DNA from 2 places in the Lactiplantibacillus paraplantarum genome. Region 1 is predicted to be linked to the other one. Evidence: predicted binding sites of a transcription regulator. Region 1 holds the regulator's gene; the other holds the start of a gene.
What was found. The regulator HrcA, encoded in region 1, represses chaperone genes, less so after heat shock. The targets are predictions, from matches to a motif close to TTAGCACTCNNNNNNNNNGAGTGCTAA.

Region 2: groES (co-chaperone GroES) is a predicted target of HrcA. The motif match lies at 4,471-4,497, and genes of this name have one in related genera.

The regions. Positions count from the first base shown of each region.
Region 1 covers NZ_CP032744.1:1,724,897-1,733,023, reverse strand. Annotated here, with positions in the region: gene aroA (3-phosphoshikimate 1-carboxyvinyltransferase) at 1-54, shown strand, start outside; gene LP667_RS08330 (prephenate dehydrogenase) at 51-1,148, shown strand; gene LP667_RS08325 (shikimate kinase) at 1,151-1,672, shown strand; gene truB (tRNA pseudouridine(55) synthase TruB) at 2,484-3,407, shown strand; gene ribF (riboflavin biosynthesis protein RibF) at 3,421-4,419, shown strand; gene budA (acetolactate decarboxylase) at 4,423-5,133, shown strand; gene hrcA (heat-inducible transcriptional repressor HrcA) at 5,566-6,609, shown strand; gene grpE (nucleotide exchange factor GrpE) at 6,630-7,229, shown strand; gene dnaK (molecular chaperone DnaK) at 7,272-8,127, shown strand, end outside.
Region 2 covers NZ_CP032744.1:584,428-592,554, reverse strand. Annotated here, with positions in the region: gene LP667_RS02825 (glycosyltransferase family 4 protein) at 1-180, opposite strand, end outside; gene LP667_RS02820 (APC family permease) at 395-2,230, opposite strand; gene groL (chaperonin GroEL) at 2,481-4,106, opposite strand; gene groES (co-chaperone GroES) at 4,162-4,446, opposite strand; gene LP667_RS02805 (CPBP family intramembrane glutamic endopeptidase) at 4,639-5,283, shown strand; gene LP667_RS02800 (redox-sensing transcriptional repressor Rex) at 5,423-6,100, opposite strand; gene LP667_RS02795 (ABC-F family ATP-binding cassette domain-containing protein) at 6,268-8,127, shown strand, end outside.

The sequences.
Region 1 (8,127 bases):
TACCCAACGTTTTTTGAAGATTTAGCCCGCCTAAGTCAGGAGGTACCAGCATGACGACCGTATTGATCAAAGGATTGGGATTGATTGGCAGTTCATTGGCGCTGGCCATTAAGCAAGCACACCCAACAGTTCGCATCATTGGAATGGATCGCGACGCTGCCAGCCTGAGTTACGCGTGCCAACAAGGTATGATCGATGACAGTGAAATCGACTTAGCAGCGACAGCGAGCCAGGCCGACATCATTATCTTAGCCGGTCCCGTCAATGTAATTGTGGCTGACTTGCAACAATTGGCAACCGTGGCGTTAAAGCCAGGTGTGCTCGTGACGGATGTTGGCAGTACGAAGCAAGTAGTTATGCGAGCTGCACGGGCACTACAAGAACGGGGTGTCACTTTTGTTGGCGGTCATCCCATGGCTGGTTCACATAAGTCAGGAGTGACGGCCGGCCGTGCTAACCTCTTTGAAAATGCTTTTTACTTTTTGGTGCCGGGACTTGCTGCCGAGTCGGCTGTTGAACAATTACAACAACTATTGCGTGCAGCTCGCGTAAAATGGTTAACGGTTACAGCGGTGCAACACGATCGCATTGTGGGCCAGTTAAGTCATTTGCCGCATGTGATTGCTGCTGCCTTAGTTAATCAAACGCAACAGGCCTTAGCGGATTCGCCACTCGGACTACGGCTAGCGGCTGGGGGTTTTAAAAGCATTACCCGGATTGCCAGCTCTGACCCGACGATGTGGGCGGCGATTTTGATGACTAATCCTGAATTAATAACCAATCAATTGCAGGATTATATTAACCAATTAACACATATAAAAATGGCAATTACGGCGCGTGACCAACAAACATTACATGAATTTTTTGCGGCTGCTAAAGTAACTCGTGACCACTTAGGGCCCGAACAGCTTGGCGGGTTGCCTAACTTCTTCGATTTATTTTTAAACGTTCCAGATCAGGTCGGGGCAATTGCAGATGTGACGCAACGGTTGGCCCGAGCTCAGCTTAGTTTGATCAACATTCATATTTTAGAAATTCGTGAAGATATTGACGGGGTGTTGCAATTGACATTTAGTGATGCCAACACCCAAAGCCAGGCTGCAACGTTACTTGTGGCAGCGGGCTATCAGATTGTGAGGAGGAATTAAACATGCAAGCAATTTTAATTGGATTTATGGGTAGCGGTAAAACAACGGTCGGTCGGATTTTGGCGCGGACGTTGGCGACTGAACATGCTGATTTGGATGATTTGATCGTTCAACGGGCCGGACAACCAATTACGGCGATTTTTGCGGAGCACGGGGAGGGGTATTTTCGCCAGTTGGAACATCAAACCTTGCTCCAAGCGCTTGGAACGCCGGGGATTTTATCAACTGGTGGTGGGACACCAACGATTACTATGAATGCCGTAAGTTTAAAGCAAAGTGCAGTGCCAGTTATATGGTTAACGGCCAGTGACCAAACAATCATTGACCGGGTCCAAAATGACGCTGGCCGGCCATTGGTCAATGAATTGGATCGTAGTGCGCTCTTAGCATTGAAAAAGCGTCGTCAAAGTTTATATGCGGCTGCGGCTGATTTGACAATTGCGACTGATCGATTGACACCCCAACAAATTGCTCAGCAAATACAAAATTGGTTAGGTCGCCAGCAAACGGCACTTCAAGCTTGATCGATAAAGTAATCAACAACTATTGCCAGTCTGTCACAAGATTAGATTGATGAATCATTGATAATGACCGTGCAGTGCCTGAATTCAGGGCGGCACGGTTTTTCTACGTCTTATTAATAAAAATATGATTTATTGGTTGAATCTACTGTGATGCTAGCTATGCCGGCTTTTAATCATTATACATGCATTGTGCTAGTTATTATTTAGTATGAATCATGATTAAAAATGGCTATTTCTAAGTTTAAAAGCTACTAGCTGAGTCCGTCGAAAATCGTACATTTAACGAAAAATCACTTGATTAGCGCGTTCTACGCCGGGGCCCCTCACAGGCTTTTAGGCCGGAGGGGCTGGGTGACAATGCTCAGTAGCCAAATTATTCTTAGCTGGAAGTGGCCTTCTTCCGGCTTAGAATAAGACTCGTATTTGAGATGACGCGGGTTGGGCGTTAGCTCAAATCGACGTCGGCTACGTTCCAGCAATTGGCACCCAGCCCCGGAGGTCGGCATCGGACGGGCATATACTGACTAATAGTAATCCAACGAACTGGCATGTTTTAATCATATTTCATGCCAAATTAACTAGTACAATGCAGCATTATATATTTAAAGCACGTGGTATATTCATCACTTAGCCAGGATGATTGGTGCTAAACGGCTTAGCTATGGCATCAAGCACTCTGAATTCTTTGATAATCCGCTTACATATGGGTGAGGTGTGGTATACTGAAAACCGTCGATTAAGGACGATTAAATCCGTGACGGCCCTGTTAGGCGTCACTTAAAACTGAATTTAAATATTGAAGGAGTTTTTTATGTTAAACGGAATTCTACCATTATATAAACCCCGGGGAATGACGAGTTTTGATTGTGTTGCTAAAATTCGCCGGCTCTACCAGACTAGAAAAGTTGGGCATTCCGGGACTTTGGATCCGAACGTCGATGGTGTTTTACCAATCTGTATCGGTAACGCCACTAAGGTTGTTCAATTTTTAGTCGCTTCGGGCAAGGAATACCAAGGCAGCATCACACTAGGATTTGCAACGACCACTGAAGACTTAGATGGCGAGGAGATTGCGCGGCAAGCGATTAGTGAACCGTTTACTAGTGAAGCAATCGATGAAGCACTAGAACAGATGACCGGTGCAATTACGCAAATTCCACCGATGTTTTCAGCAGTGAAAGTGAACGGGCGGCGGTTGTACGACTACGCCAGAAACGGTGAAACGGTCGAACGACCTGAACGTCACGTGACGATTACCAGCTTTAAGCAACGGCAGGCTGCCGATTATGATCCGGAAACTAAGACGCAAACGATTTACTTTACCGTTGCTTGTAGCAAAGGAACCTATGTGCGAACGTTGGCGGTGGATGTTGGTAAGGCTCTCGGAGTACCCGCTGTCATGAGCGACCTAACTCGGCTAAAGAGCGGTGGCTTTACGCTGGCCGAAACGGTGACTTTTGAAGAAATTACAGCACACGTGGAGGCTGGCACGGCCGGTGATTTACTAGCGCCAATCGATAAAGCATTGGGGCAATACCCGCGGGTCACATTGACTGATGAACAGTGGCAACGCGTCAAAAACGGAGCCTTCATTACGGCTGCGGAAGGCCAACAAACTGATCCAGATGCGAACACGATGGTTGCGTTAGTTTACCAAAACAGCCTAAAATGTCTATATAGTTACCGACCGGATGAACAACGGTACAAACCGTTTAAAATGTTTGCGGTCAATTAAGGAGTTTTTTGTCATGCAGGTGATTAATTTAAAGTATCCCGTGGCGACGGGCCAAATCCCAGAAGGGCCGATCGTATTGGCCTTAGGCTTTTTTGACGGCGTTCACCGCGGGCATCAACAAGTTGTTGCAACGGCACGTCAGGCGGCCCAAGCACAACACGCAAAACTGGCAGTGATGACGTTTGATCAGCACCCGTCAGTTGTCTTCAAACATACGGACCCCCAGCAGGTGCGCTATTTAACGACGATTGCTCAAAAAACAGCATTGATGGCGGAACTTGGTGTTGAAATCTTGTACGTCCTCCATTTTGATGCGGCGGTGGGTGCCATGCCACCGCAAACCTTTGTTGACCAGTTGATCGTTGGTTTGCACGCGCAAACAGTAGTGGCCGGTTTTGATTACACTTACGGACCGGCCGAAATTGCCAACATGCAACGGTTGAACGAATATGGTCGCAATCGATTTGAAATTATTGAAGTTCCCAAGGCCGAATTGGATGCTGAAAAGATCAGTTCGACGCGCATTCGCCATGCGTTGGACGCTGGGGAAATTGATACGGCCAACCGGTTACTTGGCTATCAATATGAAACTAGCGGTGAAGTGGTCCATGGTGAAGCACGGGGCCGTACGCTGGGCTTCCCGACTGCCAACGTTGCCCACGGCTCCAATACGCGGGTGCCCGGTATTGGTATTTATGCCACAATGGTGCAGATTGGCTCACAATGGGTCATGGGGATGGCATCAGTGGGGCGCAACGTCACGTTCGGCGATCATCGTCCAATTACGGTTGAAATTTATTTATTAGATTTCCACGGTGATCTTTACGGCCAACAGTTGACGGTTCGTTGGAGTCATCGAATGCGTGGTGAAATTAAATTTGCGGGTGCGGATGAGTTAGTCGCCCAATTAAAACGTGATGAACAGGCTACCCGAGATTACTATGCCATGCACCCATTTCAGGTGGCACCCCGAATACAAGTTGCTAAACAATCAGATAGTTTGGAGGCATAATGAATGGATACAACAACAATTTTTCAACACGGCACGTTAGGATTACTCGTGCCCGGTCTATTTGATGGAACCATCACGGCCCGGGAACTTTTAACACATGGTGATACTGGAATTGGGACGCTAGATGGTCTTAACGGTGAAGTGATCATTGTTGATGGTCACGCTTATCAGGCACGTGAAGACGGCCAGATTCGTGAAATCAAGCCTGACGAAACGTTACCGTTTGCATCGGTACACTTTGAAAAACCTGACATCAGCGCTAACTTGGCAACAATCAAGCAGGCCGATTTTGAACAGCAGGTTATTCAAGATTATCGCTTAACGAATGTGTTTGCGGCCATTCGGGTCGATGGCACGTTTGCACATATTAAGACGCGAGTCGCCCCACGGCAAGAACCGCCTTATAAGACGTTGGTTGCAGCAACAGCGACGCAACCCGAGTTTACTGGGGAAGATGTCGATGGAACGATTATTGGTTACTATGCGCCACACTTGTTCCAAGGGGCTACGGTCGGTGGCTTTCACTTACATTTTCTAAGCAAGGATCATCAGTTGGGTGGTCATTTGCTTGGATTCGAAGTGGAACAAGCTACGTTGAAGGTTCAACATTTTGCTGATTTTCACGTGCACTTACCGATCGACAATGAGGCTTATCTTCAGGAACAGTTTGATAATGAAGTTATCGATCATGCTATTAATAAAGCGGAACGGTAAGTAGTAAGAGGTGTATGCGGTTTTTAATGGCCCCCATCTCGACAATATTGATAGAAAAATTGTGCTCAGTTTCTGGAAAAAGAAACTGGGCATAATTAGTTTTGTCTCGGACTTTTTGGTGGGTAATCAATTACATCCTGGGTATTAAATCCATGTTGGCGATTACGATATGGATTGCCGCTGATGGCGAGGTGCTATTGCTAGGCATCGTGCTTGCAATGTCATTGATGTGGGTGTATATTAGCACTCGTAGGTAAGGAGTGCTAATTGTTGATTGAGGTCGTTAAAGACCTGTCATGGTGGTGCTTACCATACTGATAATTCAAGCATTCTTTTCCAGAAATACTTTGTCTTTCCTTGACTTTCATCGGGGTGGTTGTTATATTAGTAATTGTGTTAGCACTCCATTAAGTTAAGTGCTAAAAAGAGGTGATGATCACGTTAACTGAACGACAAAGCCTAATTTTAAAGGCCATTGTCCGTGACTATACCGAGGGCGGTAACCCAGTTGGGTCCAAATCGCTAGTTCAAGAGCTGCCAATCAAGGTCAGTTCGGCGACCATTCGTAATGAAATGGCCCGGCTAGAGGATTTGGGATTGATCGTCAAAACGCATTTGTCATCAGGTCGAATTCCATCAATTAAAGGGTACCGGTACTATGTCGATCATATTCTGAAGCCCGAAAAGGTTGACGGCAAAGACTTAAAAGTAATTCAACATTCGTTAGGTGGCGAGTTCCATAAGATTGACGAAATTGTTGCCCAGTCGGCCGATATTTTGTCCCAATTGACAAGCTATACGACCTTCACGTTGCGTCCGGAGCTCAAAGACAGCCGTCTTAGTGGTTTCCGACTCGTACCGTTGGGCAATCATCAAGTCATGGCGATCCTAGTCACGAATAATGGTGACGTTGAAAATCAAACGTTCACCATTCCTAATGACATTACTGGTGATGAGCTGGAACCGGTCGTTCGGTTTATTGATGACCAGCTAGTTGGCTTGCCGTTACAAGACGTCCTCCGTCAATTGACTCATGAGATTCCACTAAAACTTGCACAGTATTTGCAAGATCCAGATGGTTTCTTGGATATTTTTGGCAGTGTGTTGTCCAAGGCAGCTTCTGAGCGCTTCTATGTTGGCGGCAAGTTAAATTTGTTTAACTATACCGAACAACAGAGCCCGAAAGAGTTACAGTCATTGTACTCGTTACTTGATCAAACGGATCGATTAGCTAATGTGATTGGCCCACCTGGTCAACAAATTCAGGTTCGTATCGGTAATGAGATTACCAACGATTTGTTGAAGAACTACAGTTTGATTACCGCTACTTACGATGTCGATCAACACGGGCAGGGTGTGATTGCCTTACTTGGACCGACCGCCATGCCGTATTCACGGATGATTGGGCTGATGGGTGCGTTCCAACGTGAACTCGCCCGCAAATTACTAGATTATTACCGGTACTTTGACGAGTGACGGACAGGGAGATGAAAACATTGGCAAAAAAATCAACGCATACGGCGTCAACCGATTCACAGACGTCGACAGCTGATTCAAAGGCAACTTCTACTGCCAGTGAAGCAACTCAGGCAGCAACTAGCGCAGCGGACCAATCCGAAGAAACAACACAGGTGGATCCGCAAGCGCAACAAATTGTTGACCTTAAGGCGCAGTTAGATGAAAAGGACGATCAGTTGTTGCGAGCACAAGCTGAGATCGTCAATATGCAAAACCGCAACAAGAAAGAGCAAGCGGCGTTGCTGAAATATGACGGTCAAGCGTTGGCTAAGGATGTTTTACCCGTATTAGATAACTTAGAGCGGGCCTTAGCAACGCAAGCGGATGATGAAGCGGCTCAGCAATTGAAGAAGGGTGTTGAAATGGTCTATGGCCATTTGCAAGACGCTTTGAAGAAGCATGGGGTCACTGAAGTCGCCGCTGCGGGTGAAAAGTTTGATCCAAATATTCACCAAGCTGTTCAGACCGTGCCAGTTGATGATGATCATCCGGCCGATACGGTGGTGCAAGTCTTACAACGGGGTTACCTATTGAAAGACCGGACACTCCGTCCAGCCATGGTCGTTGTGGCACAGTAATTAATCAATAAAAATACTAATTAAAAAGAGGTTTGTTAATTTATGGCAAGTAATAAAATTATCGGGATTGACCTCGGAACTACTAACTCTGCGGTAGCGGTTCTTGAAGGTAATGAACCTAAGATTATCACCACTCCTGAAGGTGGCCGGACGGTTCCTTCAGTTGTGGCATTCAAAGATGGCGAAACTCAAGTTGGTGAAGTTGCCAAGCGGCAAGCAATCACTAACCCTAATACCGTTGCTTCAATTAAGCGCCACATGGGTGAAGCGGGTTACAAGGTTAACATTGAAGGCAAAGACTACACGCCACAACAAATTTCAGCAATGATTTTACAATACATCAAAGGATTTGCTGAAGACTATCTTGGTGACAAGGTTGAAAAGGCCGTTGTAACTGTTCCTGCTTACTTTAATGATGCCCAACGGCAAGCAACTAAGGATGCTGGTAAGATTGCCGGTTTAAACATCGAACGGATTATTAACGAACCAACGGCGGCAGCTTTAGCCTATGGTTTGGATAAGACCGACAAAGACGAAAAAATCTTAGTTTATGACCTTGGTGGTGGGACGTTTGATGTCTCCATCTTGGAATTAGGCGATGGCGTCTTCGAAGTGTTATCAACAAACGGTGATACTCACCTTGGTGGTGACGACTTTGACCAAAAGATCATCGACTGGTTAGTGGCTAGTTTCAAGGCTGACAATGGCGTTGACTTATCACAAGACAAGATGGCCTTACAACGGTTAAAGGATGCTGCTGAAAAAGCGAAGAAGGATCTCTCTGGTGTTTCTGAAGCGCAAATCAGTTTACCATTCATTTCAGCTGGTGCTAGTGGTCCTTTGCATTTGGAAACCACGTTAACGCGGGCTAAGTTCAATGAATTGACGGCGGACTTGG
Region 2 (8,127 bases), 1.1 Mb from region 1:
GGTATAGGAAATAAAAATTGCTAAACCACCCATTGTCGGCATCGGAATCTTATTAACTCGGCGAACATTTGGTTTGTCCACGGCCCCAATTTTAAATGCAAGTTTCCGCACAAACGGCGTCAAGATCGCAGAAAGTATCATGGTCGCCACTAGGCTTACTAGGATTTCAAATCTGATCATTTGTGCGTAACTCCCTTCTCACTCTATTATGATAATTATACAAATCCCAATGACACTTGACAACTTGCTTCACTAAAACTTAGTAAAGGCAACACAATTCATTCATATTTACTGCTATCTAGCTAGTTCAGCATCTAAATTATAACCTCAGTCACTCATATTATGACATAAAAATAAAAACTCGGCAGCTATGCCGAGTTTCAATATCAAGTTACTATTCTTTTAAATGATAGTTATAAGTTGAAACAATAATATTTTCCCGCGAATTTAATACCGCCCGCAACCGCAAACTAGTTTGGTTATGCAAAATATTTTGCCAAGGTTTCTTCGGTACAAATTGTGGTACGAGCACCGTCGTCGAGAAATTCCGCTCCGCCGCGCGTTTTGCAATCACATCGCAGAAGCGCAGTGTCGGCGTTGCAATTGAGCGGTATGAAGAATGAATATCCACAAACCGTACGTCCGGGAAGGTTTCTTTAAATTCCGCTGCCGTCTTATGTTCCTTTTCCGGGTTTTCATCAAAAGAAACGTGCATGGCAATCACATAATCCCCAATCGACCGCGCGTAGTTAACCGCTTGGGCCGTTACCCGCGTCACATTGGAGACAAGAACGATTACCGTTGCACCATCATAATCATGAATCGCCGCTTTTTCCTTCGCAACCACTCGCAATTGGGCAGCCACTCGGTTGTAATGCACGTGAATCCGGTAGAACATGTAGAGCAAGAGTGGCATCACGATCAAGTATGGCCAGACATTGCCGAAATGTAGCAAGAATAGGAAAACCACCAAGAGCAACGAAATCAGCGCCCCAAGTAAGTTCACCGCCGCCTTCATCCACCACCATTGACCACGTTCACGTAGCCAATGAATAATCATCCCAGATTGAGATAATGTAAATGGCACAAACACCCCGACCGCATATAGTGGGATCAATAGCGTCGTCTTACCATGGAAAATGAAAATCAAGGCAATTGCCCCAACAGCCAACGAGATAATCCCATTAGAGTAACCTAAGCGATCCCCACGATCCATGTATGCATGTGGCAAAAATTTATCCTTAGCTAAGTTATATGCCAAGATTGGGAAAGCCGAGAAACCAGTGTTGGCCGCGACTGCTAAGATTAGCGCTGTCGCTAATTGTAACAAGTAGTAGAACAAGCCATGACCAAAGACTGCCGTTGCAATTTGTGACAAGACAGTATTATCCGCTTGCGGTTTAACACCTAAGTAATAACTTAAATAGGTAATACCACCAAAGAAGACCGCCAAGACTAATGACATGATGGCTAACGTATTGGCTGCATTTTTACGTTTAGGCCGTTTGAAATTCGGCACCGCGTTACTGATGGCTTCCACCCCAGTCAGTGATGACGACCCAGACGAGAAGGCCCGTAAAAACAGCACTAACGTCATACCCTGGACGGGTGCTCCAACGGCTGCCGATGCATGGTAAGTTAAGTTACCACTCGCAATATTCATAACGCCCCAGAGAATCATACCGATAATCATAATAATGAAAAAGTAAACGGGAAATGTTAAGAACGATGCGGACTCACGCATTCCACGTAAGTTCAATGCCATAATGGCAATCACAATCAGTACCGCAATTAGCACTTGGTAATTGGCTAACGCCGGAATTGCCGACGTAATCGCCTCAGTACCAGAAGTCACAGAAACCGCGACAGTCAACATATAATCAACCAGCAGTGATCCCCCGGCAACTAATCCGGCTGGCCGTCCCCAGTTCGTACTTGCAACCACGTAGGCGCCACCGCCAGATGGATAAGCCCGAATAATTTGTCGGTACGACATCGTAATAGCAAACAACAGCACTAACACAAGCGCCGCCACGTACAATTGATACATCAGCGCGGCCGCTGAAAGGGTAATCAAGACAGTCGTAATCTGTTCAGTACCATAAGCCACCGATGATAGCGCATCTGACGACAGCAGCGCCAGTGCCTTGAACTTAGTGAGCGCCTGCCCACCCTCGTCCATGGTTTTTAACGGTTTCCCAATAACTAACCGTTTTAAATAACGCCACATGATAATAACTCCTTTATTTCCAAAATAATTATCCCAAGTAAGCTGAATCAAAGTAGATTCTACTACTTTGACTTAATAAATACTACCAGTTGAACTACCGGGTACTTCGCTGCACCCGCATTTTGCGTTAACGACTAATCCTACCGCTCTGATATGGATAAATCAATACCTTTATTCTAGTCGATTCACACCCTAACAGCACTAAAAAAGCACTTACTCAGCCGAGTAAGTGCTTAATGTTACGATTTGTTTACATCATACCGCCCATACCTGGGTTTGGTGCGGCTGGGGCAGCTGGCGCATTTTCATCTGGCTTTTCAGCAACAACGGCTTCAGTCGTTAAGAGTAAGGCTGAAACAGAAGCAGCGTTTTGTAAAGCAGAACGCGTTACCTTAGTAGGATCCACGATACCAGCTTCGATCATGTCAACCCATTCATCAGTAGCGGCGTTGAACCCAACACCTGGCTTTTGTTCCTTCATCTTTTCAACGATTACTGAGCCTTCCAAACCAGCATTTTCAGCGATTTGGCGAACTGGTTCTTCCAAAGCACGTTTAACAATGTTGATCCCAGTTTGAACGTCACCGGTTTCCTTCAACGCAGCAACATCTTTGATAACATTAATCAAAGCAGTACCACCACCGGCAACAAAGCCTTCTTCAACGGCAGCCCGCGTTGCGTTCAAGGCATCTTCAATCCGGTATTTGCGTTCTTTTAATTCCGTTTCAGTAGCAGCACCGACACGAACAACGGCAACCCCACCAGCTAACTTAGCCAAACGTTCTTGTAACTTTTCCTTGTCAAAGTCAGAAGTCGTTTCACTAATTTGGTTACGGATGAATTCAACTCGTTCTGAGATAGCATCCTTGGCGCCAGCACCTTCAACAATGGTGGTGTTATCCTTAGTAACCGTTACTTTATTGGCTTGACCTAATTGATCGATCGTTGTGTCTTTCAATTCAAGGCCAAGATCGTCAGTGATAACCGTCCCACCAGTTAAAATTGCGATATCTTGTAATTGTTCCTTACGCCGATCACCAAAACCGGGTGCCTTAACGGCGACAACGTTAAACGTCCCACGCATCTTGTTCAAGACTAAGGTTGGTAAAGCTTCACCAGAAATATCATCAGCAATGATCAACAATGGCTTGCCTTGTTCAACGATGGATTGTAATAGTGGCAAGATATCTTGAATGTTCGAAATCTTCTTATCAGTGATTAAGATATAAGGATTATCGAGATCAGCTTCCATCTTATCGTTATCAGTAACCATGTATTGTGATAAGTAGCCGCGGTCGAATTGCATTCCTTCAACAACGTCTAAACTCGTATCAACACCACGTGATTCTTCAATCGTGATCACACCGTCATGGCCAACTTTTTCCATGGCTTCAGCAATTAGCTTACCAGTTTCTTCACTTGCTGAAGATACAGAAGCGATTTGCGCAATATCTTCTTGCGTCTTAACTTCGTGTGCCATGGCATGTAATGAGTCAACCGCCGTCTTAGTGGCTTCTTCAATCCCACGACGAATGCCAACAGGGTTAGCACCGGCGGTAACGTTCTTCATACCTTCATTAACGATTGATTGCGTTAAGACCGTTGCAGTCGTCGTCCCATCACCAGCAATGTCATTAGTCTTTGAAGCAACTTCAGAAACTAACTTGGCACCCATGTTTTCGAAATGATCGTCCAATTCAATTGCTTTAGCAATCGTTACACCATCATTAGTAATTGTTGGTGAACCATATGATTGTTCCAAAACGACGTTGCGACCCTTAGGCCCTAACGTTGACTTAACTGTGTCAGCTAATTGATCGACACCTTTTAGCATCGCTGAGCGTGCATCTTCAGAGAACTTTAATTCTTTAGCCATTATCTCTATTCACCTCATGAATTTAATTTATTTTAAGTTGCGCAATTTAAATGGATTAGTCTTCGATTGCAACGATATCTTTTTCGTGCAATACCAAGTACTTAGCACCTTGATACTTGACTTCGGTACCGGCATACTTATCGAATAATACTTGATCGCCGACCTTCACGCTGGGGTCAACTTTTGTCCCGTTATCTAAAACACGACCGTCATTGACGGCAACAACCTTCCCGCTTTGGGGCTTTTCCTTGGCGTTATTGGCAATGACAATCCCACCAATTGTTTGTTCTTCTTCTTCTTGTTGTTGCAAGATAACGCGATCTCCTAATGGTTTTAACACGTGAATCCCTCCATTTATTCTTTTTTAGCACTCCGTAGTTCCAAGTGCTAATTACATTGTCAACTATATCATTTTAATTCAAGATTGCAAGTAATTTGTCAATTATTAGTCAAAGAATGTCAAATCGACTATAATGAAAATTACAGTTACCGCTACGCAACTTAAATTTAACTTTTAAAAGGACGTGAGTTGATGGTCAATCGCCGCCAATCAATCTTTATTCTCATTATTTACTTTATTATTTACGCACTACCAAGCGTTTTAGTTACCGCTTTTCATCAACTTGGTTCTCAAGTATTCGTCATTCAAACAGTTGATTACTTGGTCGGTGCTGTCCTGCTCATTTGGTTAGCTAGCCGAATGAAGGCTAAAAATGTGATTGAAAAGCATCCCAGCAATTGGAGCAAAACCATTCTTTGGGGATTGATCGGACTCGTGCTCGTCATCGTCGGCCAATTAATTATTCTAAAAATCACTGCATTATTAGGCCAGTCAACCGCCTCAACTAACACCACTACGCTCTTGACAGTTGGCCAGCAATACCCGGCCTTTTTCCTAGCAATCATTATCGGGGCCCCAATCATGGAAGAAATCGTCTTTCGCAAAGTTATCTTCGGTAATCTTAGCGCAGTCACTGGTAAGATTGGAGCAGCCTTAATTGCGAGCGTCCTATTTAGCTTCGCACACGCGGATGGTCACTTTATTCTATACGCATTTATCGGCCTCTTATTCTGTTGGCTATACCAACATACTGGTCGTATTCAAACTTCTATGACCGCCCACATCTTAATGAATGCATCGGTCGTATTACCAACACTGTTTGGATTACTGCATTAATCCAAACTAGCAGCTCTCAATAGCTGAAGCCGTCATTAAACCCTTGTTTTTAAGTAAAAAGCTGACACAAAAAGGTGCTCTGGGAACCAGTCCCGGGGCACCTTCTTTTACTATATAATATCTAAACTAAGACAGTGACTTAGTCTTGCGTCTCATTCTGATCGTCATGACCGGTTTCGCCCAATTGCTGCCCATAATGCTCAATAAAGTAGATCAATGTTTGCAATTCATTGGTCAAGTCAACGTTTTGAACCCGGACTGTTTCTGGAACCGAAATTCGTAACGGCGTGAAGTTCATGATTCCCTTCACGTTAGCATCAACCAAATCATCCGTAATTTCCTGAACGACCGTCGTTGGGACTGTCAAAATTGCAATTTCAATCTGTTGTTCGATCAATTGCTTCTTCAACTCAGTCATTGGGTACACTGGCACCCCGCTTTGAACCGTATTGGCAATCGCCTCGTTAACATCAAAGGCTGCTGAAATTCGGACATTACTATTTTTGTGAAAATTGAAGTTTAATAAGGCGTGACCTAAATTTCCGACCCCAATCAAGGCAACGTTCGTTAAGGTGTCTTGGTTCAAAATCTTTTTAAAAAATGCAAGCAACGTTTCAACATCGTATCCATACCCTCGTTTACCGAGCGCCCCAAAATACGAAAAGTCTCGCCGAATCGTTGCTGAATCTACTTTAACCGCCTCGGACAACTCGGTTGATGATACCCGCTTCTTATCTGCATCTAGTAAAATATTCAAGTAGCGGTAATAAATCGGTAACCGTTTTGCCGTTGCCCGTGGAATTTTTGTTTCTGCCATTCGGACGCGTCCTCCTATATAAAAGTTTGTGAATTTGCTGACACTATTCTAGCATAACCTACGACTTTGTGAAATAATAATTACTTATTATTCCAAATAATTGGGCAAACCGTTGCAATATGCTACAATTATGTCACGAATCAAATGTGAAAGGAGCTTAATAAAGCGTGATTTTACTACAAGTACAGCAGGTTATGCGGCGTTTTGGTGCCGATGTCTTGTTCGATAACGTACAAATGGACATTCAAGAGCACGCCCGTGTGGCCCTCGTTGGTCGCAATGGCGCCGGCAAATCAACCTTACTTAAAATGATTGCTGGTGAGACTGTGCCTGACGAAGGCCAGATTTCGATGCGCAAGGGACTGACAATTGGTTACTTGGCCCAGGACCAAGGCCTAGACAGTCATAATACAATCTGGGAAGAGATGAGTAGCGTCTTCGCCGAGTTGCATGCAATTGAAACCCGAATGCATCAACTCGAAAATCAACTCAGTGATCCGGCTATCATGAACGATGAACAGGCCTACCAACAAACTTTAAAAACTTATGACCAAATTCAAACAGAATTTCAGCAGAAAAACGGTTACGGGTACCAAGCTGAAATCCGGGGTGTTTTACACGGATTTCAATTCGACGCCGATGTCTATGATAAATCAGTCACTGAACTATCAGGTGGGCAAAAGACGCAGCTAGCACTCGCCAAATTATTACTTGAAAAACGCGATTTACTTATTCTTGACGAACCAACTAACCACTTGGATGTTGAGACTTTAACTTGGCTAGAAAGTTATTTACAGTCGTATACAGGCGCATTGCTTATTGTCAGCCATGACCGTTACTTCCTAGACCGAGTCGTTAATGAAGTTTATGACCTGTCGCACCATGAAATGGTCCATTATACCGGCAACTACGATCAGTTTGTTCAAGAAAAAGCGGCACGTATTCAAGCTCAGTGGAAACACTACGAAAAACAACAAGCCGAGATTAGTAAGCTTGAAGACTTCGTTAACCGTAATATTGTGCGGGCTTCCACGACAAAACGCGCCCAGGCCCGACGCAAACAACTCGCTAAGATGGACCGACTTGATCGCCCTGACAATGATGAGAAAACGGCCCACTTTGGCTTTCACGCCGCCAAACAAAGTGGCAACATCGTTTTGACCGTCAAAGACGCTGCCGTGGGTTATGATGGTCGGATCCTGTCAGAACCAGATAATCTCAGCGTCAAAAAACATGAAGCGATTGCCATCGTCGGTCCGAACGGGATTGGCAAATCAACCTTCCTCAAGAGTATTTTGGGCCAAATTCCATTCATTAAAGGTCAGGCCGTGTTTGGCACTGGCGTCGTCACTGGTTATTATGACCAAGAGCAACGCAACCTTAATGATAAGAAAACGGTATTGGGTGAGCTATGGGATGAACATCCAACCACGCCCGAAAAAGATATCCGGACTATCCTAGGAAGCTTTCTCTTTACTGGAGAAGACGTTGATAAACCCGTTCACGCACTATCTGGTGGCGAACGGGCCCGGTTACTATTGACTAAACTCGCCATGCAAAACGACAACTTCTTAATTCTTGATGAACCGACGAACCATTTAGATATTGACAGTCGTGAAGTGTTAGAAGTGGCCCTCAACGATTTCGATGGCACCCTACTCTTTGTTTCACATGACCGTTATTTTATTAATCAAGTTGCTACCAGTGTCGTAGAAGTCTCACCAGAAGGAACTGAACTCTTCTTGGGCGACTACGATTATTATATTGATAAAAAGCAGGAGCAGGCTGAAATCGCAGCAGCCGCTGCTAGTCAGGCCGCTGAAGAAACTGCCAGCGCTGGGGCCACTGACCCAACTAGCGCAGCCACTGCCACTCCCCGTTCGACGGGCCAACAAAATTATCAGGCTAGCAAGCAGCAGCAACGAGAAAAACGTAAACTTGAACGCACTGTCGCTGCTTTAGAAGAACAGATGACAACGCTTGATGCACAAGCGACTCAGATTCAGACGAAAATGGCCCAACCAGAA